One region of the Geodermatophilus sp. SYSU D01105 genome, then DNA from elsewhere that is predicted to be linked to it. Evidence: riboswitches for the same ligand, from Rfam matches in the RefSeq annotation. Region 1 holds a riboswitch; the other holds the start of a gene.
The links. A riboswitch is a leader RNA that binds a small molecule or an ion and turns the genes downstream of it on or off. The one in region 1 is predicted to bind thiamine pyrophosphate.
Positions count from the first base shown of each region.

Region 2: linked by a shared signal. The riboswitch ahead of ACI79I_RS08865 (ECF transporter S component) and the one ahead of thiM (hydroxyethylthiazole kinase) in region 1 are both predicted to bind thiamine pyrophosphate.

Region 1 is NZ_JBJGYR010000007.1:28,085-43,617, reverse strand. Features, by position in the region: gene ACI79I_RS08215 (class I SAM-dependent methyltransferase) at 1-377, opposite strand, end outside; gene ACI79I_RS08210 (hypothetical protein) at 533-763, shown strand; gene ACI79I_RS08205 (DNA polymerase IV) at 729-2,099, opposite strand; gene ACI79I_RS08200 (flotillin domain-containing protein) at 2,202-2,855, shown strand; gene ACI79I_RS08195 (TenA family protein) at 2,863-3,591, opposite strand; gene thiD (bifunctional hydroxymethylpyrimidine kinase/phosphomethylpyrimidine kinase) at 3,588-4,406, opposite strand; gene thiE (thiamine phosphate synthase) at 4,403-5,071, opposite strand; gene thiM (hydroxyethylthiazole kinase) at 5,068-5,856, opposite strand; TPP riboswitch at 5,858-5,951, opposite strand; gene ACI79I_RS08175 (phenylacetate--CoA ligase family protein) at 5,990-7,354, opposite strand; gene ACI79I_RS08170 (response regulator transcription factor) at 7,365-7,697, opposite strand; gene ACI79I_RS08165 (ATP-binding protein) at 7,699-10,422, opposite strand; gene ACI79I_RS08160 (helicase) at 10,559-12,328, opposite strand; gene ACI79I_RS08155 (alpha/beta fold hydrolase) at 12,470-13,315, shown strand; gene pgm (phosphoglucomutase (alpha-D-glucose-1,6-bisphosphate-dependent)) at 13,720-15,354, shown strand; gene ACI79I_RS08145 (HAAS signaling domain-containing protein) at 15,446-15,533, opposite strand, start outside.
Region 2 is NZ_JBJGYR010000007.1:188,136-203,668, reverse strand. Features, by position in the region: gene ACI79I_RS08945 (class I SAM-dependent methyltransferase) at 1-971, opposite strand, end outside; gene ACI79I_RS08940 (class I SAM-dependent methyltransferase) at 1,030-2,169, opposite strand; gene ACI79I_RS08935 (NADP-dependent oxidoreductase) at 2,493-3,515, shown strand; gene ACI79I_RS08930 (hypothetical protein) at 3,546-3,755, shown strand; gene ACI79I_RS08925 (alpha/beta fold hydrolase) at 3,752-4,435, shown strand; gene ACI79I_RS08920 (hypothetical protein) at 4,907-5,128, shown strand; gene ACI79I_RS08915 (DUF1622 domain-containing protein) at 5,164-5,559, shown strand; gene ACI79I_RS08910 (hypothetical protein) at 5,577-5,882, shown strand; gene ACI79I_RS08905 (1-aminocyclopropane-1-carboxylate deaminase) at 5,934-6,956, opposite strand; gene ACI79I_RS08900 (GntR family transcriptional regulator) at 6,940-7,599, opposite strand; gene ACI79I_RS08895 (rhodanese-like domain-containing protein) at 7,707-8,153, shown strand; gene ACI79I_RS08890 (GNAT family N-acetyltransferase) at 8,154-8,699, opposite strand; gene ACI79I_RS08885 (VOC family protein) at 8,777-9,289, opposite strand; gene ACI79I_RS08880 (aminotransferase class I/II-fold pyridoxal phosphate-dependent enzyme) at 9,386-10,843, shown strand; gene ACI79I_RS08875 (Mut7-C RNAse domain-containing protein) at 10,863-11,585, shown strand; gene ACI79I_RS08870 (Nramp family divalent metal transporter) at 11,694-12,986, shown strand; TPP riboswitch at 13,131-13,234, shown strand; gene ACI79I_RS08865 (ECF transporter S component) at 13,231-13,845, shown strand; gene ACI79I_RS08860 (ABC transporter ATP-binding protein) at 13,878-15,269, shown strand; gene ACI79I_RS08855 (energy-coupling factor transporter transmembrane component T family protein) at 15,266-15,533, shown strand, end outside.

The DNA.
Region 1 (15,533 bases):
AGGAAGGTCATCACGTTGCCCGCGCAGACGATCGCGTCGAAGGGCTCCCCGCCCAGGTCCAGCTCGGCGAGGTCGCCGACGAGCCACCGCGGCCCGGGGTGGTCCTCCTCGGCGGCGGCGATCAGGACCGGGTCGACGTCCACCCCGACGACGTCGTGCCCGGCCCGCGCCAGCCAGCCGCCCACCCGGCCGGGACCGCAGCCGGCGTCGAGCACCCGCGAGCCGCGGGACAGCATCGCGTCGACCAGCCGCGCCTCGCCCGCCAGGTCGAACCCCTGGGCGGCGAGGGTGCGGAACCGCTGCACGTAGTTCGCGGAGTGACCGGGGTCCTCCTGGGTCATCCGCACCCACGCGCTCTGCTCGGCCACGCGGCCCATGATCGCCCCGATCCCGACCGAACCCCCACCCGGCCCCCAGGCTCCCCACAGGTGCGCGCCCGAGTCTCGGGGACCGAACGGCCCACGAGGGGCCGTGGCGACGACGGGAGGACACCATGGGTACGAGGACGAGCGAGGGCAGGATCCGGCGGCGCATGCGGATCCGCACGCTGACCCCGCCGCCGGACGTCGACCTGCCGGCGGACCGGGCCGTGGCCGTGGCCGCCGCGGCGCTGGGCGAACACCCCGGCGCCACCATCGACCGGGTCGAGGTGGACGGCGAGGGCCTCTACACCGCCCACCTCGTCACCTGCTCCGGGCAGCGGGTCGTCGTCCCGGTCGACCGCGACCTCACGGTGCTCGGCTGGGTGGCACTGGCTCGCTGACCCGCCAGTCCGGCGGGTCCGCCGGGTGCAGAGCGGGGTCGTCGGCGGCGAGGGTCCGCACGGGCCCGGGAGGGGTGAGCGGGCCCTCGAAGCGGACCGTCACCCGCCCCAGCCCCCTCCCCCACACCCAGCCGGCGCCCAGCTCGTCGTGCCGCACGTCCTGCCCCGGCCACCACCGCGCCTCCGTCGGGGCCGGGGGGACCTCGGCGGCTCCCGGCTCGTCGGCGAGGGCGGTCTCGTCGGGGGACGACGGCTCGTCGTCCGACGCGAACAGGTCCCCCTGGGCGTAGAGCGACAGCCCCGAGACCCCCACGCCGAGCAGTCGCAGCCCGCCGCCGGTCCCCGCCTCGGTGAGCAGCCGGCGCGCGATGGAGGCGATCACCCGGACGTCGTCGGTGGGCTGCGGCAGCGTCTGCGACCGGGTCTGTGTCGTGAAGTCGTAGCGGCGCATCTTCAGCGTCACCGTCCGGCCGGAGTAGTCCGACGCGCGCAGCCGGGCGGCCACCCGCGCGGCCATGGCATCGATCTCCCGGCCCAGGACGGCGAGGTCGGTGAGGTCCCGCTCGAAGGTCTCCTCCTGCGACACCGACTTGGCCTCCCGCTCGGCGACCACCGGCCGGTCGTCCTCGGCGCGGGCCAGCGCGTACAGGCCGGCCCCGTGCGCCCGGCCGGCCAGCGCCACCAGGTCGGGCAGCGACTTCGCGGCGAGGTCGCCCACGGTGCGCACCCCGACCTGCCGCAGCCGCTCGGCGGTCGCGGGACCCACCCCGCCCAGCCGGGTCACCGGCAGCGGGTGCAGCACGTCCAGCTCGCTGCCCGGCGGGACGACGACCAGCCCGTCGGGCTTGTCCAGGTCCGAGCCGATCTTGGCCATCAGCTTCGACGAGCCGATGCCGACCGATCCGGTGACCCCGCCGGTGGCCGCGGCGATCCGCTCCTTGAGCCCGCGGGCCAGCTCGGTGACGCCGTCCACCGACAGGTCGTGCCCGGGCCCGGCCGCCAGGTCGACGTAGGCCTCGTCGATCGACACCGGCTCGGCCAGAGGCGACAGTTCCCGCAGCAGCCCCATGACGACGTCGGAGGTGCGGCGGTAGGCCGCGAACCGCCCGCCGAGGAACGCCGTGCCAGGCGGGCAGCGACGCCGGGCCTCGGCGGTCGACATCGCCGACCGGGCACCGTAGGCGCGCGCCTCGTAGGACGCCGTCGCCACCACGCCGCGCCCGCCCACGCCGCCGACCACCACCGGCCGACCGCGCAGGGACGGCTTGTCGCGCTGCTCCACCGCGGCGAAGAAGGCGTCGAGGTCCAGGTGGAGGATGCTCGCCTCCCGCCGCACGCCCCACCTCCTCGTCGTCGCCGGCCTCCCCCATGGTCGCCCGTCCTCCGACCGGGTGAGAGCGGACCTCCCGGGGCCGGAACCGGTTGATCACCGTCCCGCGTGGCTGCGAGTGTCCGGTGGCACACCGACGGAGAGGGGCAGCGTGGCGGGAGTCCTCCTCGTCGTGGGCGCGATCGGCCTCGGCGTCCTGCTGCTGTCCCTGCTCGTCGGCGAGATCGGCGACCTCGCGGGCGACGCGGACGGCGCCTTCTCCGTCCCCGCCCTCGCGGCGCTGGTCGGCGGTGCCGCGGCCGCCTCGGTGCTGCCCGAGGGCCTCCCAGACACCGGCAGGCGATCGCCGACGCCGTCGAGCGGGAGGGTGCGGCCGAGGCGGCGGCCATCCTGGCCCGCGGCCAGGCCGAGGCCGAGGCGCTCGACGCCCGCTCGGAGGCGTTCGCCGAGTACGGCGAGGCGGCGGTCCTGGAGATGCTGGTGAAGGTGCTGCCGGAGGTCGTGCAGGCCGCGGCCGCGCCACTGGCCGGCGTGGACAAGATGACGGTCATCTCCGCCGACGGGGCCGGGTCGCTGGGCCGGTCGGTCGCGGCCAACGTGGCCCAGGGGCTGCAGCTGTCCGGCGACCTCACCGGTGTCGACGTCGCGGCGCTGCTGCGTCGCCTCGGCGGCGCCGGCGCGGTCGCGGGCACGGCCACCGCTGACGGGGCGGCCACCCGCGTCCCCGTCGTCCCGGCGGACGGCGAGCCCCCGGCGCGCTGAGCCGCGGTCAGGGCAGCGGGTCGGGCCAGGTCTCCCGCGCGTGCGCGGCCCGCCAGAAGTCCAGCTCGTACCGGGTCGCGACGGCGAACGCGCGCAGCATGGCCGGCTGCGCGCCGGGGTCCTGCCGGGCGGCCGCGTCCACCAGCGTCCGCGCCTGCTCCGCGGACTCCTGGAACTCCGGGGAGTCGTAGGCGGCCACCCAGCGCCGGTACGGGTGCCCGGGCACGGCGGCGGTGGTGCGCGCCAGCCGCGCGCCGACGTCGGCGTACACCCAGTAACAGGGCAGCGCCGCCGCGACGCCGACCGCGTACGGCGCGGTCGCCGCCGTGGCCACCAGGTAGGAGACGTAGGCCCGGCAGGTCGGCGAGGGCACCGGCTCCCCCGCCGGGCGGTCCGCCGGGGGCAGCTCCGCCGACAGCAGGTCGGCGTGCAGTCGGCGCTCGACCGTCGCGGTCACGGCCGCCGACGTCGCCCAGAAGGACGCGGCGGCGGAGTCCGGGGCGCGGGCGCCCAGCAGCGTGAGCGCCCGCGCGTAGTCGGCCAGGTAGAGGCTGTCCTGCTCGAGGTAGTGCCGGAAGGTCAACGGGTCCAGGGCGCCGGAGCCGAGCTCGGCCAGGAACGGCAGGTCCTCGATCGCCGCCCGGAGGCCGGCGGTCGCCGTCCAGGCCCGTGCGCTGAACGAGCCCCCGGCGGTGCCCGCGACCGCGCTCCCGGCGTCGCCCACGACGGCGCTCACGAGGGCCAGACGCCGGCGAAGTGGTGCACCGGGCCGTGCCCGGACCCGACGCCCAGGCCGCTCCCGGCGACCAGCGCGGCCTGGAGGTAGTCGCGCGCCGGGTCGACCAGCACCGCCCACTCGTCGGTGCGGCCGCGGGCGGCGAGCGCGGCGAGGGCCGACGAGAGCGTGCAGCCGGTGCCGTGCGTCGCCGTCGTCCGCACCCGCGGACGGCGGGTCACGGTGACGCCGGCCGTGGTGGCCAGCACGTCGACGCTCTCCTCCCCGCCGAGGTGGCCGCCCTTGAGCAGCACCGCCCGCGGGCCGAGCGCGAGCAGCGCCGTGGCCTGGCCGGGGAGGTCGTCCACACCGCCGGCCGGGGCGGCGTCGAGGAGGGCGGCCGCCTCGGGCACGTTCGGCGTGACCAGGTCGCAGACCGGCAGCAGGTCGGTGCGGACGGCGTCGACCGCGGCCTCGTCGATGAGCCGGTCACCGCTGGTCGCGACCATCACCGGGTCGCAGACGACGGGGCCGGCCCGGCGGCCGGCCAGCACCCCGGCCACCGCCCGGACCACCTCCGCGGTGCCCAGCATGCCGAGCTTGGTGGCGTGCACCTCGACGTCGTCCAGGAGCGTCTCCAGCTGCGCGACGACGAACTCCGCCGGCACCGGGTGGACGCCGGTGACCCCGCGGGTGTTCTGCGCGGTGAGGGCGGTCAGCACCGCCGTCCCGTAGACGCGCAGGGCGCTGAAGGTCTTGAGGTCGGCCTGGATGCCGGCGCCGCCGCTGGGGTCGCTGCCGGCCACGGTGAGGGCGACCGGCACCCCGGCGCTCACCGGCCCACCCCGGCCAGCCGCCCGCGGGCGATCTCCGCCCGCAGCCCGCGGGCCGCCGCCGCGGGGTCGGCCGCCCCGCAGACGGCGGAGACGACGCAGATCCCGTCCACCCCGGTGGCGGCCACCTCCGCCGCGCGGGCGGCGTCGATGCCGCCGATCGCGACCGCGACCAGCCCCGCGGCCCGGGCGGCGGACGTCAGCGCGCCGGTGCCCTCCAGGCCGAGGCCGGGTGCGGCGTCGGGCTTGGTCGGCGTCGCCCACACCGGGCCGATGCCGACCAGGTCCACGGTGCCCGGCGGCAGGGCCAGCGCGGCGTCGAGGTCGGCGGCGGAGGTGACGCTCAGGCCCAGCACCACGCCGGGCCCGAGCAGCCGCCGCACCTCGGCCGGGGGCAGGTCGTCCTGGCCGACGTGGACGCCGTCGGCGCCGGCCAGCAGCGCGACGTCCACCGCGTCGTTCACCACGACCGGCACGTCGCGCCGGTCGGCCAGCGCCGCCTGGACCGACCGGGTCAGCTCGAGCAGCTCCCGCCGGGAGGCGGTCTTGTCGCGCACCTGGACGGCGGTCACTCCACCGGCCACCGCGGCCCGGACGACGTCGGCCACCGGCCGCGGCCGGGACAGCGCGGTGTCGGTGACCAGGTAGAGGGTCGGGTCGAACCTCACGGCTCCGCCCGCACGTCGGCCCCGGCCAGGGAGTCCCCGTCGAGGGCGTCCAGGGCGTCGAGCCAGGCCGGCGCGAAGGTGCCGGGCCCGTCGGCCACGTCGGCGGCCACCTCGGCGGCGAGCGCCACGTGCGCGTGCGCGGCGACGGCGGCGGTCAGCGGGTCGTCGCAGACGGCGAGGTAGGCGGCGACGAGGGCACCCAGCGCGCACCCGGCCCCGGTCGTGCGGGTGAGCAGGACCGAGCCGCCGCCCACCCGCACCGTCCGCCGTCCGTCGGTGAGCAGGTCGACCTCGCCGCTGACCGCCACGACGCCGCCGGTGCGCCGGGCCAGGTCCGCGGCGGCCTGCGCGGCGGCGTCGGTGCTGTGGGTGCTGTCCACCCCCCGACCGCCGGCGCCCGCCCCGGCCAGCGCCATGACCTCCGAGGCGTTCCCCCGGACGGCGGTCGGGCGCAGCTCGACCAGCTCGGCGGCCAGCGCCGTGCGGTAGGCCAGCCCGCCGACGGCGACCGGGTCGAGCACCCACGGTGTGCCGGCCGTGCCGGCCGACCGGGCCGCCAGGCGCATCGCCTCGGCGGTGCGCTCGTGCACCGTCCCGACGTTGACCAGCACCGCGGAGGCGACCGCGGCGAAGTCCCCGGCCTCCTGGGGTGCGTCGACCATGGCCGGCGCGGCGCCCGCGGCGAGCAGGGCGTTGGCCGTCGTCGTCTGGACGACGGTGTTGGTCAGGCAGTGCACCAGCGGTGCAGCGGTGCGCAGCGCCTCGCGGGCCGCGCGCAGGTCCATGGCTCCCACGCCGTGACATCCCTTCGCCAGTACGAACTGGAGCAGGTTCGACGGGTGTTCTCTCAGCCCCGGGCGGGGCACCCCGTGCCACTTACGCCCTCGAACCTAGCAACGTCGTCCCGGCCGGGGGCGCTCAGGCGGCGAGCGGGACGAAGCGCTTCAGCTTCCCCGAGGGCGGCCGCGCGATCCGGGCGACCGGCGTGACGGTGACCTCCGGGTCGGGGACGCCGACCCCCGCCAGCTCGTCGGCGATCGTCGCGGCCAGGGCGCCGGTGTCGACCGGCGCGGTGGCGTGGACGACGACCGCCGCACCCAGGGGCGTCTGGCGCACCTGGTACTCCACGACCTCCCGCCGGCGGGCCAGCGGGGAGCGGAAGACGTGGGGGTGCACCCGCACCGCGCCGTAGGTGAAGACGTCGTCCAGCCGCCCGTACGGGTCCTCGATCCGCCGGTGGGTGCAGCCGCAGGGGCAGGGGCCGTCGACCAGCGTCAACTGGTCGGTGAGCTCGTACCGGATCAGCGGCAGCGCGGTGTTGTAGAGGTTGGTGAGCAGCACCGTGTCCGACCGCGTGCCGGGCGGCACCGGACGCCCGTCGGTGGTCACCAGCTCGTTGACCATCAGGTCGTCGGCCAGGTGGGTGCCGAACCGGCAGGGGCAGCCGTTGCCGCCCGCCTCGGAGGTGCCGTACCAGTTGCCGACCGGGACGCCGAAGGCCTCCTCCAGCGCCGCCCGGGTCTCGGGCAGCAGCGGCTCGCTGGTGCCCATCACCCAGGCCGGGGAGATCCGCAGCCGGCCGGCCAGCGCCTCGGCGGCCAGCTCGTGCATCGCCGAGGAGTAGCCGCAGAGCAGCGTCGGCTGGGCGGTGTTGAGGCCGGCCACGATCTCGGCCATCGGGAGGGTGACCGGGAACCGGACGATCTCCACCTGCGGGTTGGTGAACGTCTGCGGCGCGGCGCTGGTCATGTGCGTCGGCGCCGCGGCGGCGACCATGCCCAGCTTCGGCCGGATCCCGGCGAGCGCCGGGTCGGTGCGCAGCGCCCGCACCGGGTGGCGCATCAGGCTCCAGTAGACGGTCGCCCAGCCCTCCCAGTCGTAGACGAAGACCCCTCGCCGTCCGGACGAGCCGCCGGAGGCGCACGCGTGGTAGCGGTCGAACAGGTAGGCGTCGGAGGTGAGCCGGTCGAGGTGGGCCTCCACGACGTCGAGGGTCAGCCGGTCGTCGGTGACGATCTCGTCGAAGTGCGCCATGAGGTCGTCCTTGGTCATCACCGGCAGCTCGGGGAGGGTGTCCTCGGTGAGCTCGTCCGGGTCGACGCCGGCCAGCCGGTGGCGGTGCCACGGGGAGAGGTCCCGGGCCACGCGGACCAGGCGGCGCAGGGCGTCGCGGCGGTGCTCGGCGAGCCGGTCCGGAGGCCACTCGAGGGGCGCGAACAGCCGCGGGGCGAGGGCGGTGGCGTCGGCCAGGTGCCGCCGGCGGAGTGTCTCGTAGGTGGTCATGGCCGCGACGCTAGGAACGGGCGGGACGGCGGTCCGGCGTACCGGTACGTGCCCGGGTACCCGAATCCACGCCCGCCGGGGTCCCCGAACGCGCCCTCCCTGCTGCCCCCGGACCCGCCCCCGCTGTGCCCGGACCCGCCCCCGCTGTGCCCGGACCCGCCCCCGCTGTTGCTCCCGGACCGCTGAGCCCCTCGGCCGCCACGTACCGGGCCAGCTCGACCCGGGACCGCACGCCCAGCCGGGCGTAGGTCCGGGCCAGGTGTCCCTCCACGGTCCGCTCGCCGATGAACAGCCGGGCGCCGATCTCCCGCGCGGACAGGCCGGTGGCCGCCAACTCCGCCACCTCACACTCGCGGGCGGTCAACGAGCCCGGGCCGCGGGCGGCCGCGGCCTCCCGGCGGCCCCGTGAGCCCCGGCGAGCCAGCGCGTCGAGGGCGTCGTCCCGCCGGACCAGCGCGCCGCAGGCGGCGTAGCCCTCGGCCGCGGCGGCCAGCTCGGCGGTGGACCGCTCGCGGTCGCCGGCGGTGAGCCCCAGCAGGTGGTGGGCGCGGGCTCGGTGGATCGGCCAGCTCGCCGCGTCCAGGGTCTGCACCGCACCGGGCCGCCCAGCGCTCCGCCGCGCGGTCCCGCCCTTCGCCGTGGGCGGACCAGCCGCGGGCGAGGTCGGCCAGGGCGGCGTGCGCGGGGACCCCGGTCCGCTCCGCGACCCGGTCCAGGGCCGGCGCCGCGGAGGGGGTGGGCCGGCCGAGCCGGGCGCCGGCCTCGGCCAGGTCCACCAGACAGGGCAGGGTGAGCAGGATGCCCAGCTCGTCGAGTCGCCCGGCCAGCCGGTGCAGCTCGGGCAGCACGTCGTCCCGCCGTCCGGCGAGGGTCGCGCACACCGTCGCCGCGTAGGCCACGATCTCGCCGTAGACCCCGCGGGTGCCCGCGTACGGGGCGCGGGCCACGGCCAGGAACCGGGCCGACTCGGCGTGCTGCCCCAGCTCGGCCGCCGCGGCCGCCGCGGTGGCCGAGGCCCAGGCGGTCCGGCGGCCCGGGCCGACCGGGTGCGCGTCGGCGGTCCGGCGGGCCGCCGCCACGGCGCCGGGGAAGTCACCGGCCAGCCAGCGGACGAAGACCTCCAGGGGCAGCGGCGGCTCGTCGGGGGCGAGCTCCCGGGCCTCCTCCACCCGCGGCAGCGCCTCGTCGACCCGGCCGGCGATCACGAGCAGCTGGGCCTCGTTGTGCAGGGCCATGGAGAGCCGGTAGCGGCTCCCGTCCGCGCGGGCCATGGCGTTGCTCTCCCGCAGCGCGGCCCGGCCCACGTCGAGCGCGCCGGAGATCGTGGCGGTCAGCCCCAGCGTGCGCAGGGCCCGGCCGAGGACGACCCGGTCCCCCAGCGCGCGGGCACGGTCCACCACCCGGGCCGAGGAGTCCCGGATCGCCGGCGCGGAGCTGCCCGCGAGGTGACGGATCCAGGCCAGCTCGTGTCCGGCCAGCAGCGAGCCGCGGGTGTCGCCCGCGGCGGTGAACAGCTCGGCCGCCTCCGCGCACAGCCGCTCCGCTCTCGTGAGGTCGCCGTCCCCCCACGCCAGGAAGCTGGCCAGCCGGAACCGCACCTGGGCGCGAGGGCGCGGGTCGGGCACGTCGGCGAGCGCGGCGTCCATGGCCTGGAGCGCGCCGATGCCGGCGGGTGCGTGCTCGTCGGCGCGGTGGTCGAGCACCCACTCGGCGTCCCACCGCAGCGCGTCGACGACGGCCACCCAGCGGGGGTCCCCGGCGGGGAGGAGCCCGACGAGTGCCCCGAGGACGGCCAGGGCCTCGGGGAACGCGCCGGCCGCCTCCGCGCGCCGCTCGGCCTCGATGAGGACGCCGACGGCCTCGTCGTCGTCCGCCCCCGTCGAGCGGGCGAAGTGCGGTGCCGCCTCCCCCACGCGGCCGGCGTCGAGCAGCACCCGGCCCACCTGGCGGTGCAGCAGGCGGCGGCGGGCCGCGCCGATCCGCCGGTAGACGGCCTCACCCAGCAGGGGGTGGGCCGGCTCGTAGGACAACCGCAGGCCCCGCTCCTCCTCGGCGACCAGGTCGGCCCGCACCAGCGACTCCAGCGTGCCGGCCAGCGTCGCCGGCTCGGACCCGGCGAGCGCGACCAGGCTGCGCAGGTCGGTGCGCCGGCCGAGGACCGCCAGCAGCTCCAGCAGCGCGACGGCGTCCGGGGTCAGCCGGGCGAGGTCGAGCTCCACCCGCTCGGCCAGGGACGCCGGCAGCCGCGGCAGCTCCGGTGCGGCCAGGTCGGCGCCCTCGGCGCACAGCGCCCGCAGCAGCTCGATCGCCGCGAACGGGTTGCCGCCCGAGCGCCGGGCCAGCCAGTCGGGCAGGGCCGCCGGCACCGGCGTCCCCGGGCCGAGGACCGCCGCCGCGAGGTCGGCGAGCGCCGCGGCCGGGAGCGGCGCCACCGGCAGCCGGCGCAGCGACCCCTCCTGCTCCAGTCCCAGCAGCACCCGCCCCAGGGCCGGCTCCGCGCGCAGCGGGGCCGGCCGGGCGGTCGCCAGCGCCAGGACCGCGGCGCCGGCGCAGCCGTAGGCCACCGAGTGCAGGGCCTCCAGCGACGAGGCGTCGGCCAGGTGCAGGTCGTCGAAGCGGAGGACGACGGGACGCTCGGCGGCCAGGCTGCGCAGCACCGCGGGGAGTGCCGTCATCAGCCGCGCGCGGGATGGCGCCCCCGCGGACCGGGCGCCCGTGGCCGCGGCGACGCTGCGCAGCACCGGGGCGAGGTCGGCCTCCGAGCCGGCGCAGTGCCGGGCGACGTCCTCGGCGGGCAGTCCGCGCAGGTGGCGCTCCAGCGCCTCGGTCCAGAGCCCGAACGGCGCGGTCGACCCCAGGGGGAACGCCCGCGCGGCCAGGTCGACGACGTCCGGACGGCGGACCACCAGCTCGGCGGCGAGCCGGCTCTTGCCCACGCCGGCCTCGCCGGTGAGCAGCAGTCCCCGCCACTCACCGCGGGCGGCGCGGTCCAGCTCGCGGGTCAGCAGCGCGAGCTCGTCGGCGCGGCCGACCAGTCGCGGACCGCGGGCAGACCGTCGCACCCCCATCCCGGCCCCCTCCGCCGGTGTCGCTCGGCGTCCAGGGTTCTCCCCCGGCGGGTCCGTGTCAGCCCCTCGGCGCGCTCCGGGTCGGGGACGGCGGGTCGCGGTCGGCGGTCGCGGTCGGCGGTCGCGGTCGGCGGGCTCAGTCGCTGCCGGTGAGCGCGGTCGAGGGCAGCCAGTCGGCATCGAGCAGCTCGGCGATCCCCTGCAGGGACGACGTGTCCGCCCCCGCGGTGGAGCCGCTGACCGCCAGCCGCTCCACCATCACACGGGCGACCTGCTCCTCGACGGTGTCCTCGGCGAACGCGACCCGCCACGGCGAGACCTGTCCGTCCCGGTGGGTGCGGCCGGTGACCTGCCGGGCCTGGATGCCGGAGAACCGCGGCTGGTGGAACAGCCCGACCCGCGGGGTGGCCGCGGCGGTGGACCCGTTCGGCAGCAGCTCTCCCGCGTGCAGGCTGATCGAGGCGGTCACCGTGAACACGCACACCGGCGCGGCCCCGGTCTGGAAGCGCAGCCGCTCGGCCTCGACGTCGAACCGGTCGCGGCCGTAGATGGCGGCCACGGCGATCCCCGAGTCCAGCAGCGCCTCGCGGATCGGGTCGGCCGCGGTCTCCACGAACTCCACCGACACGGCGACCTGCCGCTCGGCCTCCAGCTGTGCCGTGACCCAGTCGACGGTCGCCTGGGCGCGGATGAGGCCGGCCTTCTGCCGGAACCGCAGCAGCGCGGCGCGGCCACGCGCGGTCTGCCGACCGCGGCGGGCCAGTTGCATCTCGGCGCGGAACTCCTGCCACTCGGACTCGTAGGCGGCCTGCTCGGCCGGCGTCAGCGCCACCGGCGTCCCGGTGACCGACACCGGGCCCCACGGCGCGGGGCGGTGCAGCGTCGCCGGTGGGGTGCCCTCGGCGAGCCAGCCCTGCAACCGGGCGAGGTCGGCGCGGCGGCGGTCGGCGTCCTCGGTCCAGGCCCAGCCGTACCGGCCACGTTCCACGTGGAACCCGTGCTCGGCGAGCTTCGCGGGCAGGTCGGCCCACGCGCGCAGCGGCTCGCCGTGCCGCTGGGCGAACTGCGGCGCCAGGTACGGGAGCTCCAGCGGCGTGTGGGCCGGGGTGGCGGTGGCCGCGATGACGAACGGCGCGTCCTTCACCCGGCCGGCGCCGGAGACCGCCTTCCAGTGCTTCCACCGCTGCGTGGTCGTGTGCCGGACCATGTGCGCCTCGTCGGCGATGACGACGTCGAACCGGAGCCGGCTGACCTTCCCCAGCCGGTCCCAGGTGGTCACGCACCAGCGCAGCCCGCCGTCGCCGAAACCGGCGATGGACCGGGTCCAGTGCGGGATGGTGATGGCGGCTGGGCGGTCGGCGACCACGAGGACGGTGCGGCCGCCGCGCTGCGCCGCGACCTCCCGAGCGGCCAGGACGGCGGTGCCGGTCTTGCCCACCCCGGGGTCGTCGCCCAGCAGGAACACCCGGTGGCCCGCCTTCGCCGACGCGGCGATCGCGGCGGCGCCGGAGAGCTGCTCGTCCCGGGGCTGCACGGGGCGGCTCGCGGGGACCGGACGCGGTGTGGCGTTGAGCTCGTCCTCGAGGAAGCGCTCGAAGGTGTACGGCGGCGGGTCGTAGGGCGCCAGCTCCGGCGGCAGTTCCCGGCCGACGTACACGTGGGCCTGCAGGTCCGGGCGCCACTGGGCTCCGGGCGCCGGTGCGCGGAACGGGACGGCGAGCACCCACACCCGCTCCCCCGGGCCGGCGACCGGGCGCTCCGGCGCGGGCTTGGCGGGGCGGCGCGCCGGCGCGGCGCGGCGGGTACCGGTGCGGCGGGTGCTGCTGCCGGTGGTGCTGCTGCGGCTCGTGGTGCTGCGGGTGGTGCTGGCTGAGCGGCTCGTCGTCCGGCGGCGCCGTCCGGGCATGGGTGTGCTCCCCCTTCGTCCCCGGCACGCTAGAGCGCCGCTGCCGCCTCGCCCGTCAGGCCGCCCGGCACGTCGTCCCCGGATCGCGGGTCCGCCTCCGGCCGTGTGCAGCCGGTGCCGGGCCTCTGGTGGAATCCCCCGGTGACCGAGAACGCCGAGGAGCGGCTGCACGCCCGGACGCTGGGCGAGGCCGGCCCCCGGGTCGTCTTCGTGCACGGGCTGTTCGGCCAGGGCAAGAACTGGACGACGATCGCCAAGGGTCTCGCCGGCGACCACCGCGTCACCCTCCTCGACCTGCCCAACCACGGGCACTCGCCGTGGACCGAGCGGGTCGGCTACCTGGACATGGCGCGCATGGTCGCCGAGGAGCTGCGGTCGTTCGGGGAGCCGGTCACCCTCGTCGGGCACTCGATGGGCGGCAAGGTCTCGATGCAGGTCGCCCTGCGGCACCCGGAGCTGCTGCGCGCGCTGGTCGTCGTCGACATCGCCCCCAGCGAGTACCCGGTGTCCGGCGGGCGCACCGACGACCCCGACGAGGAGGCCTCCCCGTTCGCCGCGTACATCGCCGCGATGCGGGAGGTGGACCTCGGCTCGCTGCGGAGCCGTGAGGAGGCCGACGCCGCGCTGCGTGCCGCCGTCCCGAGCCGGATGGTGCGCTCGTTCCTGCTGCAGAGCCTGGTCCGCGAGGGGCTGGGTGCCGACGGTGGCTGGCGCTGGCGGCTGAACCTGGAGCTGCTGGAGCGCGACCTGGGTGAGCTGCGCGGCTTCCCCGAGCCGCCCCCGGGCGCGCGCTACGACGGCCCGGTGCTGTGGATCGCGGGGGCCAACTCGCACTACGTGCTGCCCGAGGACCGCCCGCGCATGGAGCAGCTCTTCCCCACCACCCGACTCGTGCGGGTCAAGAACGCCGGTCACTGGGTGCACTCGGAGCAGCCGCAGGTGTTCCTCGAGACGCTCAAGCGCTTCCTGGAGCGCGTGGAGGCCTGAGCACCGCCGGCCCTCGAGAGCCCCGGGTCCCCGACCGGCCACCGCTCGGGGCCGAGGTCGAGCAGCGTGGCGGACAGGCCGTCGAGGTCGGCCTCGGGCAGCCCGTCGAGGGCGGAGCGGAGTTCGGACACCTCGCCCTCCTCCCTGGCCACGCACCGGATCGACGGGTCGAGGGTAGGACCGCGGCGAGACGGGAAAGTGCAGGTCAGGAGGTTGTGGACGGAGGGCGCGCCTGTGGACGGCGACCTCGTGGGAGGTGCTCCGCCTGGTGGGATGGGCACGGCGGGAGGAGCCGAGACGACCTGGGGAAGGGATGGTGCGACACCGTGCGAGGAGCACTCCTGGTGGGACCGACGACCGGGCACCGGTCGCGCCCGGTGCGGCCCGCGGGCCAAGATCAGCGCATGACCGACCCCCGCGCCGGACAGCCGGCCCGGCCGAGCGACCTCATCGACGTGGCCTCGCTGGTCACCGCGTACTACACGCGGGAACCGGACCCGGCCGACCCGGCGCAGCAGGTCGCCTTCGGCACCTCCGGCCACCGCGGCTCCGCCTTCGACGGTGCGTTCAACGAGGCGCACATCCTCGCCACCACCCAGGCGATCTGCGAGTACCGGGTGGCCCAGGGCTACGACGGTCCGCTGTTCCTCGGCCGGGACACCCACGCGCTGTCCGAGCCGGCCTGGGCCAGCGCGCTGGAGGTGCTCGTCGCCAACGACGTCCCGGTCCTCGTCGACGCCGCTGACCGGTACACGCCCACGCCGGCACTCAGCCACGCCATCCTCACGGCCAACGCCGGGCGGACCTCCGGTCTCGCCGACGGCATCGTCGTCACCCCGTCGCACAACCCGCCCCGCGACGGCGGCTTCAAGTACAACCCTCCGTCCGGTGGCCCGGCGGACACCGACGCGACCAGGACCATCGCCGACCGGGCCAACGAGCTCCTCCGCGCCGGCCTGGACGGCGTCGCGCGGATCCCGTTCACCCGGGCGCGGGCGGCGGCGCGCAGCCACGACTTCCTCGGCGCCTACGTCGACGACCTGCCGTCGGTGCTGGACCTCGACGCCGTCCGGGATGCCGGGGTGCGCATCGGTGCCGACCCGCTCGGCGGGGCCAGCGTCGACTACTGGGGGGCGATCGCCGAGCGGCACCGGCTCGACCTGACCGTGGTGAACCCCCTGGTCGATCCGACCTGGCGGTTCATGACCCTGGACTGGGACGGCAAGATCCGGATGGACTGCTCCTCGCCGAGCGCCATGGCCTCGCTGATCGGCAAGCGCGAGCAGTTCCAGGTCGCCACGGGCAACGACGCCGACGCCGACCGGCACGGCATCGTCACCCCCGACGGCGGGCTGATGAACCCCAACCACTTCCTCGCCGTCGCGATCTCCTACCTGTTCTCGCACCGGCCCGACTGGGGCGCGGGCACCGCCGTCGGCAAGACGCTGGTGTCGTCGTCCCTCATCGACCGGGTCGTCGGTGGCCTGGGCCGGCGGCTGGTGGAGGTGCCGGTCGGGTTCAAGTGGTTCGTGCCCGGACTGCTCGACGGGTCGGTCGGCTTCGGCGGTGAGGAGTCGGCCGGCGCGTCGTTCCTGCGCCGGGACGGCCGGGTGTGGACGACGGACAAGGACGGCATCCTCCTCGCGCTGCTGGCCAGCGAGATCCAGGCGGTGACCGGCCGCTCGCCGTCCCAGCTGCACGCCGACCTGACCGCGCAGTACGGGGAGTCCAGCTACGCCCGCATCGACGCCCCCGCCACCCGCGAGCAGAAGGCCCAGCTCGGCAAGCTGTCGCCGGAGGACGTCACCGCCACCGAGCTGGCCGGTGAGCCGATCACCGCCAAGCTCACGCGCGCACCGGGCAACGACGCCGCGATCGGCGGGCTCAAGGTGGTCACCGAGAACGCCTGGTTCGCCGCCCGGCCCTCGGGCACCGAGGACGTCTACAAGGTCTACGCGGAGTCCTTCAAGGGCCCCGACCACCTCGCCCGTGTGCAGGAGGAGGCCCGCGCCGTCGTCACCGCCGCCCTCGGCGGCTGAGCAGCGGCAGGCGGCCGGCGGTCGGGCGGCGGGCGGGACCGCCGGTGAGCGGCCGGCCGGCGGGCAGTGGGCGGACGCGGGTGACGGCCGGTCAGGAGCCGGTGACCAGCCCGCCCACGAACACCGCGGCCAGCGAGACGACCGGGACGGCGGTCAGCAGCGCCAGCCGCCAGCCGCCG
Region 2 (15,533 bases), 160 kb from region 1:
CCGACCGAGGGCCGGGTGGACCGCCCGTCGGGCAGGCAGCAGAGGAGGCTGTAGCCGTACATCAGCCGCTCGACGTCGTCGCCGGGCGCGGTGAACTCCTCGGCCACCCGCTCGTCGACGACCAGCACGGTGCCGTCGGGCCGCGCCAGCCGCCGCATCGCGCCGAGGACGGCGACCGGGTCGGGCATGTCGTGGACGCACTCGAACGCCGTCACCAGGTCGTACGCGCCGGGCTCGCCGGCCGCTGACCCGGCGTCGACGGAGGTGAACCGCACCCGGTCGGCCACGCCGGCCTCCTCGGCGTTGCGCCGCGCCTGCTCGACGGAGGGCTCGTCGATGTCGAAGCCCTCGACCCGGGCCCGCGGGTACGCCCGGGCGATCCCGATGGCCGACCAGCCCATGCCGCAGCCGACGTCGGCGACCCGGCCGCCGGCCCGCAGCGCGGCGTCGACCTCCGGGAGCGAGCGGAGGTCCTCGGTGGCCATCGGGCCGAGGAAGTACGGGCGGTTCGCGTCGCCCTGCGCCTCGCGGGCGTCGCGGCCCATCCCCGCCCAGCTCAGCCCGGCGCCGGTGCGGTAGGCCTCGCGCAGCCGGGGCACGTTCCGCACGAACGCCATCGCCACGCGGGCGAACGGCGGCATGTAGGAGAGGTCCAGCTCGTCGACCAGCACGCCGCGGTACTCCGCCGGCAGGGCGTACCGCCGGGCGTCGGGCTCGGCCCGGACGTCGTCGACGGTGAGGATCCCCGCCACCGCCTGCTGCTCGAGCCACTCCCGGGCGTAGCGGGCGTCGGAGCCGGTCCGGTCGGCGAGCTCGGGCGCGGTGGCGGGGGCCTCGGCCAGGGCGCGGTACCAGCCCAGCGCCACGCCGAGGTCGACGGCGGCGAGCTCGAGGGTGGCGGTCACCCCGGCGAGGATGCGTCCGGCGAGGTCGTCGGCGGTGCCCGCGGGCGGGGTCTCGGTCGTCGTCATGCCCCCGGACCGTGGCCCGCGGGGCGGCGATCCGACCAGGGCCCTCCGACCCCGTCCGTCACCTCGAGCTGCGGGTGGAGACGGTGACGGTGAACCGGCGGTCGGAGGCCACCACCCGGGTCGGGCCCACCAGGCGGCGCAGCGCCGCCCGGTGCGGGAGCCGGTTGTTGTAGACGGTCCACAGCTCGCCGCCGGGCCGCAGCACCCGGCCGGCGGCGGCGAACAGCCGGTCGGCGGCGCCGGTCACCACGGCGGCGCCGAGGTGGAAGGGCGGGTTGCAGACCACCAGGTCGACGCTCCCGTCGAGCACGGTGGACGCCGCGTCGTCCCGGGTCACCCGCACCCGGTCGGCCACCCCGTTGGCCGCGGCCGTCGCCGTGGCCGAGGCGACCGCGGCCGCGGACTGGTCGCTGGCGTCGACGACGAGCCCCGGCCGGGCCAGCGCCAGCGCCGTGGCGAGGACGCCGGTGCCGCAGCCCAGGTCCAGCGCGGTGCGCGCGTCGGGGGCGGCGTCGGCCAGGGCGGCGAGCAGGGCGCGGGTGCCGACGTCGACCCGCGTCCCGGCGAAGGCCGCGCCGTGCGCGCAGACGGTGAGGCCCAGGTCGGCGTGCACCTGCCGGCGGGGGAAGGACGGCGCGACGCCCGGCCGCGGGCCGCGGGCGACGAGCACCCGGGACTTCTGCCGGGCGAGCGTCGCGCGCACCTCGGTGAAGCCGACCCCCAGGACGTCGTTCATCGCCAGCGTCATGTGCTTGACCCGCCCGCCGACGAGGACGGTGACCTCCGGGTCGGCCGCCGCCGCGACCAGCTCGGTGAGCTCGCGCAGCGCGTCGAGCGACTTCGGCGCCTTGGCCAGCACCATCCGGGCGCCGTCCACCAGCTCGAGAGCGAGCGGCAGGGAGCGGTACGTGCCGGAGAGGCCGGTGCGATCGGCGTTGCGGGCCAGGGCCAGCTCGCCGACCAGCAGGTCCTGGTGCACGCGGACGTCGCGGGCGCCGGCGCCCACCGCCCCGAGGGTCAGCGCGCCGTGCGAGTCGTCGACCACGACCACCCGGCCGGGGCCGGCCGCCGGGATCGCCTCACCGGCCTCGGCGAGCAGCAGCCGGTCGGTGGCGTCGACGGCGACCAGGTCCGGCGCCTCGACGTCGGGCTCGCGTCGCAGCTGCGCGAACAGCTCCTCGCGCGGGATCGCAGGCATCGGAAGCGCCACCGCCGTCTCGGGACCGGATACGACGGTAGAGCTTCCGATACCGCGACTCCGCTTCGGACGCCGGGGAGGCCGACCCGCGGGGAACGGCGGCTGGATGCGGTTGCCGTTGACCGCGTGCACCTCGGGGACGTGCGGCAGCGGGTCGGGACGGCCGGGCAGGGCGTCCTCGGGTGACACCGGCTGGGTCCTGGACCGGGAGAACAGCATGCTCCGAGCCCACGCGCGCAGGGCAGGCGCCCGACCCGGACGGCGGGGACCGCGGCCCGGCGGCAGGATCGACCCGGAGCAGCACCGAGCCGGGAGGAGCACCGATGGCCGGGACGACGCGCGAGTGGCACCTGGCCGCCCGCCCGCACGGCGAGCCGACGCCGGAGGACTTCCGGTTGGTCGAGGTGCCGGTGCCCGACCCCGCCGAGGGGCAGGTCGTCGTCCGCATGGTGGCGATGTCGGTCGACCCGTACATGCGCGGCCGGATGCGCTCGACGCCGTCCTACGCGCCGCCCTGGGAGGTGGGCGAGGTGATGCGGGGCGGTGCGGTCGGCCGGGTGGTCGCCTCCCGCGCACCCGACCTGCCCGAGGGCGCCCTCGTGCTCACCGACGCGGCGTGGCGGGAGGTCGCCGTCCTGGACGCCGGTGCGGTCACCCGGCTGCCGTCGCTGACCGACGTCCCGCCGTCGTGGTTCCTCGGCGTGCTCGGCATGCCGGGCCTCACCGCGTACACCGGGCTGTTCCGGATCGCCGGGTTCACCACCGGGGAGGACGTCTACGTCTCCGCCGCCGCGGGTGCCGTGGGCAGCCTGGTGGGGCAGTTCGCCCGGCTGCGCGGCGCCAGACGGGTCGTGGGCAGCGCCGGGAGCCCGGCCAAGGTCGCCTGGCTCACCGGTGAGCTCGGCTTCACCGCCGCCTTCGACCACCACGACGGCCCGGTGGCGCTCTCGCTGGCCGAGGCCGCACCCGGCGGCATCGACGTCTTCTTCGACAACGTCGGCGGCGCGCACCTGGAGGCCGCGATCGGGGTGCTGCGGGTGCACGGGCGGGCGGCGCTGTGCGGGTCGATCTCCGGCTACAACGCCGTCGAGCCGCCGCCCGGCCCGCGCAACCTGGGGCTGATGGTCGGCAAGCGGCTGACGCTGCGCGGCTTCCTGGTCGGTGACCACGCCGACCTGCGGGAGGAGTTCACCGAGACGGTGTCGGGCTGGCTGCGGTCGGGTGAGCTCGTCGTCCGGGAGACCGTCTACGAGGGGATCGAGAGCGCCGTCCCGGCGTTCCTGGACCTGCTGCGCGGGGCCAACACCGGGAAGATGGTCGTCCGGCTGGCACCCGACCCCGACTGAGCCCGCGGGGTTCGGGGCAGTCTGGTGCGCATGTGGCTCTTCCTGACCCGCCGCTTCCGCATGTGGCTGGTGCTCTCCGTCGTCGTCCCGCTGACCTCCGGCCTGCTGCGCCGGGCCGGCCGCGCCCTGGAGCGGCGCACCGGCTCCACCCCGGTGAGCCGCACGCTGCTGCGCGCCGGTGACCTGGGTGACCGCGCCCGCGCCACGCTCCGTGGCGGGCGCCGCCGCTGGCGCCGGTGACGGCCGGCCCCGCCCTCGACTCCGTCCTGCCGCCCGGGCCGCTGCGGGCGCTGGCGGTGTTCTGCCACGGCGGCACTGTGGCCAGCCTCGAGCCGCCGCGGGAGCGGGCGCTGTCCCTGCTGCGGATGCGGGCGATCGAGCAGTTCGTCCGCGCGTCGTCCGCGGAGCAGGGGGTCGGCACGTACCTGGTCCGCTACCGGGTGGCCGGCTGGAACGCCGAGGCGGCCGACGCCTACGCCGACGTCCGCTGGACCCTCGACGAGCTGCGGGCCCGCCACGGCGAGGACGTCCCGGTGGTGCTGGTCGGCCACTCGATGGGCGGCCGAGCGGTGCTGCGCGCCGGCGGGGACCCGTCGGTGCGGGCGGTGTGCGCGCTGGCCCCGTGGACCCCGCCCGGCGAGCCGGTGGAGCACCTGCGCGACCGGACCGTGGCGGTGCTGCACGGGCGGGGAGACCGCTGGGTGCCGGCGGCGCTGTCGGCGGAGTTCGCCGTCCGGGCCCGGGACGCCGGCGCCCGGATCGCCCGGTTCACCATCGCCGGCGGCCACAGCATGGTGCGGCGCGCGCCGGTCTGGCACGCGTTCGTGCGGGACGTCGTCCTGGCCGGGGCGGAGCTGGCGCCGTGGCGGGCGGACCTGCGCGCGGCGCTGGAGCAGTCGGAGCTGGCCGTTCCGCTGTGAGTGGTCGGGGCCCGCTCGCGGCCGGCGCCGGCCTCCCGCCCGTGACTGCCGGGTCGGCCTCGCGCCGCACACGAGACGGGTCCCCGGCAGGCGGCTGAGCGCCGGGTGGGCCCGCGGCCCGCCCCCGCGTCCTGTCCCCGCCGCGCGGCCGCGACCGCCGCCGCGACCTCCTCCCGACAGGACCCCGTGCCCACCACACCCACCCCATGCCTCGACCCTCGACGACCGGTCCGGTCGTCCGCGTCCAGCCCGCGGCCGGGCCGAGGCGCTCGGCGCGGAGCTGGTCCGCGTCCACGACGACCTGCGGGCGCAGTTGCGGGACCTGCAGGCCGCGGCCGCGCCGCGCCCGACGGCCGCCGTCCGCTGCCGGCGCACTGCCCGGCCTTCTGCACGGCCCTCACCCGCCACCACACCGGGGAGGACGCCGGCGCCTCCCCCGCGCTCGCCGCGGCGTTCCCCGAGCTGCGCCCGGTGCTGGAGGAGATGGCCGAGGACCACGCGATGATCTCCGGCATCGTGCTGCGGATCGAGCAGCTCGCCGGAGAGCTGGCCGCGGGCACCGGCGGCTGGCCGGGGAGCTCGACGGCCTGGCCGCGATCATGGAGTCGCACTTCGCTCGCGTTCGAGGAGCGCCGCATCCGCGAGGCCCTCGACACGCTCGACGGCTCCGCGGCGGACTCGCTCGGCGCCTGAGTGGTGACGCGCTCCGGCCCGGGTAGGTCCGCTGCGTGGAAGAACTGCTCGCCGAGGTCGTGGGCGTCCTGGTCACGGTCGTGGAGGCCTGTGGCGCCGCCGTCATCATCATCGGGGCGGTGTGGGCCTTCGTCCGGTTCCTCTGGGTGGGCCTGCGCGACCGGAGCGCGGCGGCCTTCGTCCCGGTACGGCTCACCCTCGGCCGGTTCCTCGCTCTCGGCCTGGAGTTCCAGCTGGCCAGCGACGTCCTCCGGACGGCGGTGGCGCCCAGCTTCCGGGAGCTCGGACAGCTGGCCGCGGTGGCGGCCATCCGGACGGCGCTGAACTACTTCCTCGGCAGGGAGATCGCCGAGGAACGCCGGCAGGTCGCCGAGGACCAGGGCCGGGGGACCGTCGACCCCGCCGACCAGCACCAGGGGCGGACGGTGTGATCGAACAGGTGACCGGCGTGGCAGCGACCGCGGTCGTCGCCGCTGCGCTGGTCTGCGGGGTCCTCGCGCTGGCGGTGACCCGCCGGCCACCGCTGGCCCTCACCGTGTTCCTGGACCTGCTCCTGGCCGCCGGCCTGCTGCGCCTGGCCGGCGACCCGAGCTGGCAGGCCCTCGCCGTCGCGGCCGCCGTCGTCGCCCTCCGGCGGGTCGTGGGGGCGGGACTGCGCACGGCGCGGCGCGCCTGGTCGGGCCGGCCCCCATCCCCCGGCCGGCGACGGCTGCCACCCCTGGGACAACTGGTCCGGCCCGCCTGGCGCGCCTGAGCGGAGTGCGAGGGGGCGAGGATCCCTCGCCCCTCGCACTCCGCTGCAGGCTCAGGAGAACAGCGCGCTGTAGCCGTTGAGCGCCGGCTGGCCGCCGAGGTGGGCGTAGAGCACGGTGGACGACGGGTCGATCTCGCGCCGGCCGACGAGGTCGATCGTCGCGGCCATCGACTTCCCCTCGTACACCGGGTCGGTGACCATGCCCTCCGTGCGGGCGGCCAGCTCCATCGCGCGGATCGTCGTCTCGTCGGGGATGCCGTAGACGCCGGCGTGGTAGCGCTCGTCGAGCTCGACGTCGTCGCGGGTGAGCTCCCGGCGCAGGCCGATCCGCGAGCCGGTGCGCTGGGCGATGCGCAGCACCTGGTCCCGGGTCTCCGCGGGCTTGGCCGAGGCGTCGATGCCGAGCACCCGCCGCGGCCGGGCGCCGTCCTCCTCCAGCTTGGCGAAGCCCGCCACCATCCCGGCCTGCGTCGAGCCGGTCACCGAGCAGACGACGACGGTGTCGAAGAAGACCCCGAGCTCGGCCTCCTGCGCGGCCACCTCCTCCGCCCAGCCGGCGAAGCCCAGCCCGCCCAGGGGGTGGTCGCTCGCCCCGGCCGGGATCGCGTAGGGCCTGCCGCCGTCGGCCTCGATCCCGGCGAGCGCGGCCTCCCAGCTCTCCTTGAACCCGATGCCGAACCCGGCCTTGACCAGCCGGACGTCGGCCCCGGCCAGCCGGCTGATCAGGATGTTGCCGACCTTGTCGTAGACGGCGTCGGGCCAGTCGACCCAGCTCTCCTGCACGAGCACGCACCTCAGCCCGACCCGCGCGGCGACCGCGGCCACCTGGCGGGTGTGGTTGCTCTGGACGCCGCCGATCGAGACCAGCGTGTCGCAGCCCTGCGCCAGCGCGTCGGCCACGAGGTACTCGAGCTTGCGGGTCTTGTTGCCGCCGAAGGCGATGCCGGAGTTCACGTCCTCCCGCTTGGCCCACACCGCGGCACCGCCGAGGTGCTCGGTGAGCCGGTCGAGCCGGTGCACCGGCGACGGGCCGAACAGCAGCGGGTAGCGGGGGAAGTCAGCGAGGGTCGACATCGGGCTCCTCCAGTTCGGACAGCAGCGCCGTCCAGATCTCGGTGGTCGTGGCGACGGCGGCGTCGACGTCGGAGGCCGCACAGGCGGCGATCAGGCGGTCGTGCAGGACGACGGACTCCCGGCCGTGCGCCGCGGCGAAGCGGGCCCGCTCCAGCCGGCGGACGGCGGGGGTGTAGCGGTCGATGGTCGCGGCGACGGCGGCATTGCCGCAGCGGGCGACCGGGACGGCGTGCAGCTCGTCGTCGGCGGCCAGCGCCGCGTCGACGTCCCCGGCCGCGACCGCGGCGGCGAAGCGCTCGTTGGCCGCCCGCATGGCGGCGACGTCGTCCGGGGTCGTGACCGGCACCGCCTCGCGGACCGCCAGCTCGTGCATCGCCCGGACGACGGCGGCGGCATCGCGGACGTCCCGCACCCGCAGCGGCGTCACCCGCGTGTGGCTCTGCGGCTTGGCCTCGACCAGGCCCTCGTCGGCCAGCCGGGCCAGCGCCGCGCGCACCGGGGCGACCGACAGCCCGAGGCGAGCGGCCAGCTCGGCGTCCTTGACCACCGCCCCGGGCGCGAGGTCGCCGGAGACGATCGCCTCCCGGATGCGCACGAGGGCGACGTCGCGCAGCAGCACGCGGCCGACCGGAGCGAGGGACACAACTGACATCTCAGATGTCAAATGCCGCCGCGTCAAGGCCGGGACGCTGCGGTCCTCGGCAGGAACGCACCTCGTGGCCGGCGACGGGCGCCGCGACCATCGACGGTGTGATCGACGACTGGAGCACGCCGCCCTCCGAGGCTGCCGCCCACTTCGCCCGGCGGCTCGCCGTGGAGACCGACGTCAGCGACGTCTCGGCGGCGCTGGGTTCCGGGACGCCGGGGTTCGTGCTGCTCGACAGCCGCAGCCGCGAGGCGTGGGAGCAGGGGCACGTCCCGGGCGCGGTGCACCTGCCCGGCCGGGAGATCGCCGACCGGGCGCCGGCCGAGCTGGACCGGTCCGTCCCGGTGGTCACCTACTGCTGGGGCCCGGGCTGCAACGGGGCCACCCGCGCCGCGCTGGCACTGGCGCAGCTCGGCTTCCGGGTGCGGGAGATGATCGGCGGCTTCGAGTACTGGGCCCGCGAGGGCCTGCCGGTGGAGACCGCCGCCGGCGTCTCGCGGGCCGTCGTCGACCCGCTCACCGCGCCGGCGGGGGCCCGCTGCGGCTGCTGATCAGCCGAGCGCCGGGGGCGGGTCGCCGGAGAGGCGCGCCCAGAGCAGCTCGTCGTGCTCGACCCCGTCGCCGTAGCGGTAGGAGCGGCGCAGCCGGCCCTCGAGGCTGAAGCCCGCCTTCTCCGCGACCCGTGCCGAGGCGGCGTTCTCCACGGCGTGGCACAGCTCCACCCGGTCGATGCCGAGGGCGGGGAAGGCCCAGCGACAGGCGGCGTCGACCGCGACGGGGGCCACGCCACGCCCCCGCGCCGCGGGCACGGTCCAGTAGCCGACCTCCGCGTCGCCCTGGCCGCGATCGATGGAGTGCAGGGACACCGAGGCGAGCAGCGCGCCCGCGGGATCGACGACGGCCCACGCGGCGCGGTCCTCGAGGGTCGGGTCCATCCGCACCCGCACCATCAGGGCGGCATCCTCCCTCGACACGGTGCCCGCCCCGCTCCACAGCCGGCAGGCCGGGTCCTGCAGGGCGGCGAACACTGCAGGGACGTCGTCCTCCCGCCAGGGCCGCAGGCGCAGCGCACCGGCGGCCAGCTCATCGGGGATCACGGGAGGGCATCGTGCCCCACGGCCCCGAGCGGAGTGCCAGGGGCGCGTCCTCCGCGCCGTGGGACTCCGCTGCCCCTTCAGGCGGGGACGGAGACGCCCACGCCGCCGCGGGTGTGCGCGCCGTACCGGGCGATCTCCCGGTCCAGGTCCAGCGGCGAGGTCATGGCGGCGCCCTCCATGAGCTCGGGGGTGATGAACTCGGCCGGCAGCAGCCAGGAGACCTCGAACTCCAGGCCGTCCGGGTCGTGGGCGTACAGGGCCTTGGTGGTCACGTGGTCGGACATCCCGACCAGCGCCCCGGCCTGCAGCAGCGCGTCGCGGATCCGGGCGAGCTCGGCGAGCGTGTCGACCTCCCAGGCCAGGTGGTACAGGCCGACGGTGCGGCGGCCGGCCTCGGACGCGCCGGCGCCCGCGCCGATCTGGAACAGGCCCAGGTCGTGGTCGTTGCTCGACCCCTCGGCCTGCAGGAACACCGCGGCGCCGGGGATCTCCATCTTCACCCGGAAGCCGAGCACGTCGCGGTAGAAGGCGTGGCTGCGGGCGACGTCGCGGACGTAGAGGACGGCGTGGTTGAGGCGCTGGACGGGCATGGTCGGGCTCCTGTCTCCGGTCGGACTGGGGCCAGTCTGCGCGGCTTTGCTTGAGAATTCAAGTATCTGTTCCGCCTCCCCGGGTAGGGGCGGGCCATGGACCACTCGCGCGTACCCGTCCTCGAGGCCCTGCAGGAGTTCCGCCGCCGGGGGGACGTCGTCTACGGCCCGCCCGGCCACAAGCAGGGCCGCGGCGCCGACCCGCGGGTGGTCGAGGTGGTCGGCGAGGGCGTGTTCGCCTCCGACGTCCTCTCGCTCAACGGGCTCGACGACCGGCGCGAGTCGCAGGCGATCACCACCCAGGCCGAGGACCTCATGGCCGACGCCGTCGACGCCGACAAGGCCTTCTTCTCCACCTGCGGCAGCTCGCTGTCGGTGAAGAGCGCGATGATCTCGGTCGCCGGTCCGGGCGAGGAGCTGCTGGTCAGCCGCAACGCGCACAAGTCGGTGGTGGCCGGGCTGATCATCAGCGGCATCCGGCCGGTGTGGGTGCACCCGCACGTCGACCCCGAGCGGCACCTGGCCCACCCGCCGGAGCCGGAGGACGTCCGCCGGGCGCTGGCCCGGCACCCCGACGCCAAGGGGATGCTGCTGATCACCCCGACCGACTGGGGCACCTGCGCCGACATCGCCGGCGTCGCGGAGGCCTGCCACGAGCGCGACCTGCCGCTCATCGTCGACGAGGCCTGGGGCGCGCACCTGCCGTTCCACCCCGACCTGCCGGCCTGGGGCATGGACGCCGGGGCGGACGTCGTCGTGACCAGCGTGCACAAGATGGGCGGGGCGATCGAGCAGAGCTCGGTGTTCCACCTCAAGGGCCAGCGGGTCGACCCGGACGTGCTCAAGCAGCGGGAGGACCTGCTCGGCACCACCAGCTCCTCGGCGCTGGTCTACCTCACCCTCGACGGCTGGCGGCGGCAGATGGTCGAGCAGGGCCGCGACCTGCTGGGGACGGCGATCGCCCGGGCGCTGCGGGTGCGGGAGGACGTGGCGGCCATGCCGGGCCTGGAGGTCATGGGCCGCGAGGTCATCGGCACCGGCGGCGCCTTCGACCTCGACCCGCTGGCGATCACCATCGACGTCCGGGGGCTGGGCATCACCGGCTTCCAGGCCGGCGACTGGCTGCGGGCCGCCTGCCACGTGGACCTGGGCTCGGCCGACACCTTCCGGGTCAACGCCCGGCTCACCCACGCCGACGACGACGAGACCGAGAAGGTGCTGGTCGACGCCCTGTGGGCGCTCGTCGACGCCGCCCCGTCGATGGAGCGCCCGCCGCGGGTGGACCTCCCCTCGCCGCCCGCCCTCGAGCTCGAGCAGGCCATGACCCCGCGGGAGGCCTTCTTCGCCCGCGCCGAGCAGGTCCCGGCGGCCGAGGCGGTCGGCCGGGTCGCCGCGGAGATGGTCAGCCCCTACCCGCCGGGAGTGCCGGTGCTGGCGCCCGGCGAGCGGATCGGTCAGGAGGTCGTCGACTACCTGACCAGCGGCGTCCGGGCCGGGATGCTCGTCCCGGACGCGGCGGACCCGTCGATGGAGACCCTCCGCGTCGTCTCATGAGCCCCGGGGCAGGCGCACGGTGACCGGTGCGGTCGACGTCGTCGTCCCGGTGTCGCTGCGCTTCCTCCTGCCGGGACGGGACCGGCACCGGGGCGTCCGGCGGATGCGGTTCGACCCGGACGCCACGATCGGCCACGTCGTCCAGGCCGCCGGGGTGCCGCTGACCGAGGTCGGCGGCCTCCGGGTCGACGGGACCCCCGCCGGCGCCACCGAGCGGACGCGGCCGGGGAGCACCGTGGAGGTGTCGGAGGCCGCCCGGCCGCAGCCGCTGCCGCCGGGTGGCTTCCTGCTGGACGTCGGGCTGGGCGCGCTGGCCCGCCGGCTGCGGCTGCTCGGGCTGGACGCCGCGTGGTCCAACGACGCCGACGACCCCGACCTCGTGGCCCGCGCGGCGGCGGAGGAGCGCGTCCTGCTCACCCAGGACCGCGGCCTGCTGATGCGGCGGGCGCTGCCCTCCGGGGCCCTGGTGCGCGGCGCCCGACCCGACGACCAGCTCGCCGACGTCCTCGACCGGTTCGCTCCCCCGCTGGCGCCGCTGACCCGGTGCACCGCCTGCGGCGCCCTGTTGCAGCCGGTCGCCAAGGCGGAGATCGCCGACCGGCTGCCGCCGGGGACGCGGCGGACCCACGACGAGTTCTCCCGCTGCCCGGCCTGCGGCCGCGTCTACTGGCGCGGCGCGCACGCCCGCCGGATCGGGGCGGTCGTCGCGGCGGCGGAGCGGCGGGGTGCCGGCACCGCGTAGGACAGCCTCACCTCGGCCCCCGGGGGCCACACGTTGGCCCCGGCGTGTCACCCGCGGCGGGCACAGGGAGGAGCGCCCACCCACCCGCTCCACCGCTGCGAGGCCGCCGTGTACCTCTCGAAGACCGAGGCCGCCGTCCTGCCCACCACCCTCGTCGGCGTCCCCAGACCGGCCCGCGACACGAGCGGCCGGCGGCGCATCTGGCCGCTGCTGGGCCCGGCCTTCGTCGCCGCGGTGGCCTACGTCGACCCGGGCAACTTCGCGACCAACTTCTCCGGCGGCGCCTCGTTCGGCTACACGCTGCTGTGGGTGATCGTGGCGGCCAACCTCATGGCGATGCTGATCCAGAGCCTCACCGCCAAGCTCGGCCTGGCGACCGGACGGGACCTCGCCACGCTCTGCCGCGAGCAGCTGCCGCGCCCGGTGACGCGGGGCCTGTGGCTGCAGGCCGAGGCGGTCGCCATCGCCACCGACCTGGCCGAGATCGTCGGCGGCGCGGTCGCGCTGTACCTGCTCTTCGGGGTGCCGCTGCCGATCGGCGGGGTCATCACCGCCGTCGTGGCGTTCGTGCTGCTGGCCGCGCAGTCCCGCGGGCACCGGCCCTTCGAGCGGGTGATCGCCGGGCTGCTGCTGGTGATCGGCCTGGGCTTCGGCTACACGCTGGTGGGCTCCGGCGTCGACGCCGGCGGGGTCGCGGGCGGCCTGGTGCCGTCGTTCTCCGGGTCGGAGAGCCTGCTGCTGGCCACCGGGATCCTGGGCGCGACGGTGATGCCGCACGTCATCTACGTGCACTCCGCGCTCACCCCGGGCCGCTACGGCGACGTGGTCACCGCCGGGCGCACCGCGTCCGGCCGCCGCCGGCTGCTGAAGGCCCAGCGGATCGACGTCCTGGTGGCGATGGGGCTGGCCGGGCTGGTCAACGCCGCGATGCTGGTGATCGCCGCGCAGCTGTTCACCGCCGACGACGGCATCGCCTCGCTGGAGAGCGTGCACGCGGGGCTGGGCGACCAGCTCGGCACCGGAGCCGCCCTGGCCTTCGCCCTCGCGCTGCTCGCCTCGGGTTTCGCCTCCTCGTCGGTCGGCACCCACGCCGGCCAGGTGGTCATGGCCGGCTTCCTGCGCCGGCACATCCCGGTGCTCGCCCGCCGGCTGATCACCCTGGCGCCGGCCCTGGCGGTGCTCGTCCTCGGCGGCGACCCGACGACGGCGCTGGTCTGGTCGCAGGTGGTGCTCTCCTTCGGCATCCCGTTCGCCCTGGTGCCGCTGCTGTGGCTGACCGCCCGTCGCTCGGTCATGGGCAACTGGGTCAACCGGCCGGTCACCACGATCGCCGGTGCGGTCGTCGCCGCGCTGATCATCGGCCTGAACGCCCACCTGCTGCTGGGCTTCGTCCTCGGGTGAAGGACACCCCCTGCCCCCCACCGCGAGCCTGCGAGCGGCGGGGAGCAGGGGGCCGGGCGCCATGATCACGGGGGCACCGGCGGACGGGGGACACCGGCGGACGGCGGCAGCGGCGGAGCGGGCTAGGCTGGCACCACAACCGAACACACACAGCAGGGGAGCGCTTCGGCGCTGAGAGTGCGGGATCCCGCAGACCCTCGAACCTGATCCGGGTCATGCCGGCGCAGGGAGTCTGGAGGAAGTCATGGCCGAGCAGGCCGTCCGTCCGTCGTCGACTGCGCCCACCGGGGCGCGTGCGCGCTGGCGCACCGTCGACATCGTCGTCACCGCCGTCCTGGGCGTCGCCTTCGGCGTCGTCTTCTGGGCCTGGGGCCTGCTGTGGGCGGGCACGGGCACGGCCTTCGCCGCCTTCCCGCCCGCGCAGGCGTTCATGTACGGCGTCTGGCTCATCCCCGCCGTGCTCGCCCCGCTGGTGGTGCGCAAGCCCGGCGCCGGCCTGTTCGCCGAGCTGGTCGCCGCGATCGTCTCCGCGCTCCTCGGCTCGGCGTGGGGGACGACGACGATCGTCTACGGCCTGCTGCAGGGCCTGGCCGGCGAGGCGGGGTTCGCCGTCGCCCGGTACCGCCGCTTCGGCTGGCCGCAGGCGCTGCTGTCCGCGGCGCTGGCCGGCGCGATGGCCGCCGTCCTCGACCTCGTCTACTACTACCCGGACTGGACCGCGGGCTGGAAGACGACCTACGTGGCGCTGGTCGTGGCCAGCACCGCCGTCATCGCCGGGCTCGGCAGCACGGCGCTGACCCGCGCGCTGGCCGCCAGCGGTGCGCTCTCGGCGTTCGCCTCCGGCCGCACCCGGGTCTGACGCTGACCGGTGGTGCCCCGGCCGCCGTCCGGCTGGCCGGGTGGGGCTTCCGGCACGCCACCCGGCGGGCCTGGGCGGTCCGGGACGTCGACCTGGTGGTCGCGCCCGGTGAGCGGGTGCTGCTCACCGGAGCCTCCGGGTCGGGCAAGTCCACGCTGCTGCGGGCGCTGGGCGGGCTGCTGGAGCCCGAGAGCGGGGATGCCGTCGGCGAGCTGACCGTCGACGGGCAGCCGCCCGACCGGCGGCGGCAGCGCGTCGGCATGGTCTTCCAGGACCCCGACTCGCAGCTGGTCATGACCCGCGCCGGGGACGACGTCGCCTTCGGGCTGGAGAACGTCGGCACCCCGCCGGCCGCGATCGGGCCGGCCGTGGACGCCGCCCTGGCCGCGGTCGGTTTCGACCTCGGCCGGGACCGGGCGACCGGCGCCCTCTCGGGCGGGCAGAAGCAGCGGCTGGTGCTGGCCGGCGCGCTCGCCCCCCGTCCCGGCCTGCTGCTCCTCGACGAGCCCACCGCCCAGCTGGACCCGGACGGCGCCGAGCTGGTGCGCGGCGCGGTCTCCCGGGCCGTCGCCGACCGGAGCGCCACGCTGGTGGTCGTCGACCACGACGCCGCGTCCTGGCTGCCGCTGGTCGACCGCGTCGTCGAGCTGCGGGCGGGCGGCGGCGTGGTGGAGCACGGTCCGGGGTGGGCCCCTGCTCCGCTGCGCCTCCCCGACCGGCGCGCGCACCCCGCCGGGGCGGTGCTGCTGACGGCGGAGGCGGCCGGCTACACCCACCGCGGCGCGGCCACCCCGGCGCTGCCGCCGGCCGACGCCGTCCTCCGGGCGGGCCGGACCCTGGCCGTCACCGGTCCCAACGGCACCGGCAAGTCCACGCTGGCGCTGCTGCTGGCCGGCCTGCGGGCACCCACGACCGGCCGGGTCACCGCTGGGCCGGCGCTCACGGCGGGGCTGCGGCGCCCGGACCGGCCGCCGTCCCGCTGGCGGGCCGGCGAGCTGGTCGCCCGGGTCGGCACCGTCTTCCAGCACCCGGAGCACCAGTTCCTCACCGGCCGGGTGCGCGACGAGCTCTCGCTCGGCCCGCTGCGTGCCGGCGCCGGCGAGGGTGCGGCCCACCGGCGCGCCGACGAGCTGCTGGAGCGGCTCGGCCTGGCGCCGCTGGCCGACGCCAACCCCTTCACCCTCTCCGGCGGGCAGCAGCGGCGGCTGTCGGTCGCCACCGCGCTGGCCACCGGGCCCCCGGTCCTGGTGCTCGACGAGCCGACCTTCGGCCAGGACAGGGACACCTGGTCGGAACTCGTGGCCCTCCTGGCCGAGCAGCAGGACGGCGACCGCGCCCTGTGCCTGGTGACCCACGACGCCGACGTCGTCGCCGCACTGGCCGACGACGTCCTGAGCCTCGGGGTCCCGGTGGCGGTCCCGTGACCCCGCCGCTCGCCCTCGGCCCGGTGCGCCCGGTCCCGCTGTCGGCGGTGAACCCGGTCGCCCAGCTGGGCGCCATCGCCGTCCTCACGGTCGTGCTGCTGGTCAGCGGCGACCTGGTCACCCCGGCGGTGGTGCTCGCGGCCGAGCTCGCGCTGCTGCCGGCCGCCGGGCTCACCACGCCCCGGGAGGTCCTCCGCCGGACCTGGCCGCTGCTGCTCAGTGCGGCCGGGGTCGCCTGGGTCAACGTCGCCTTCGGCGCGGCCG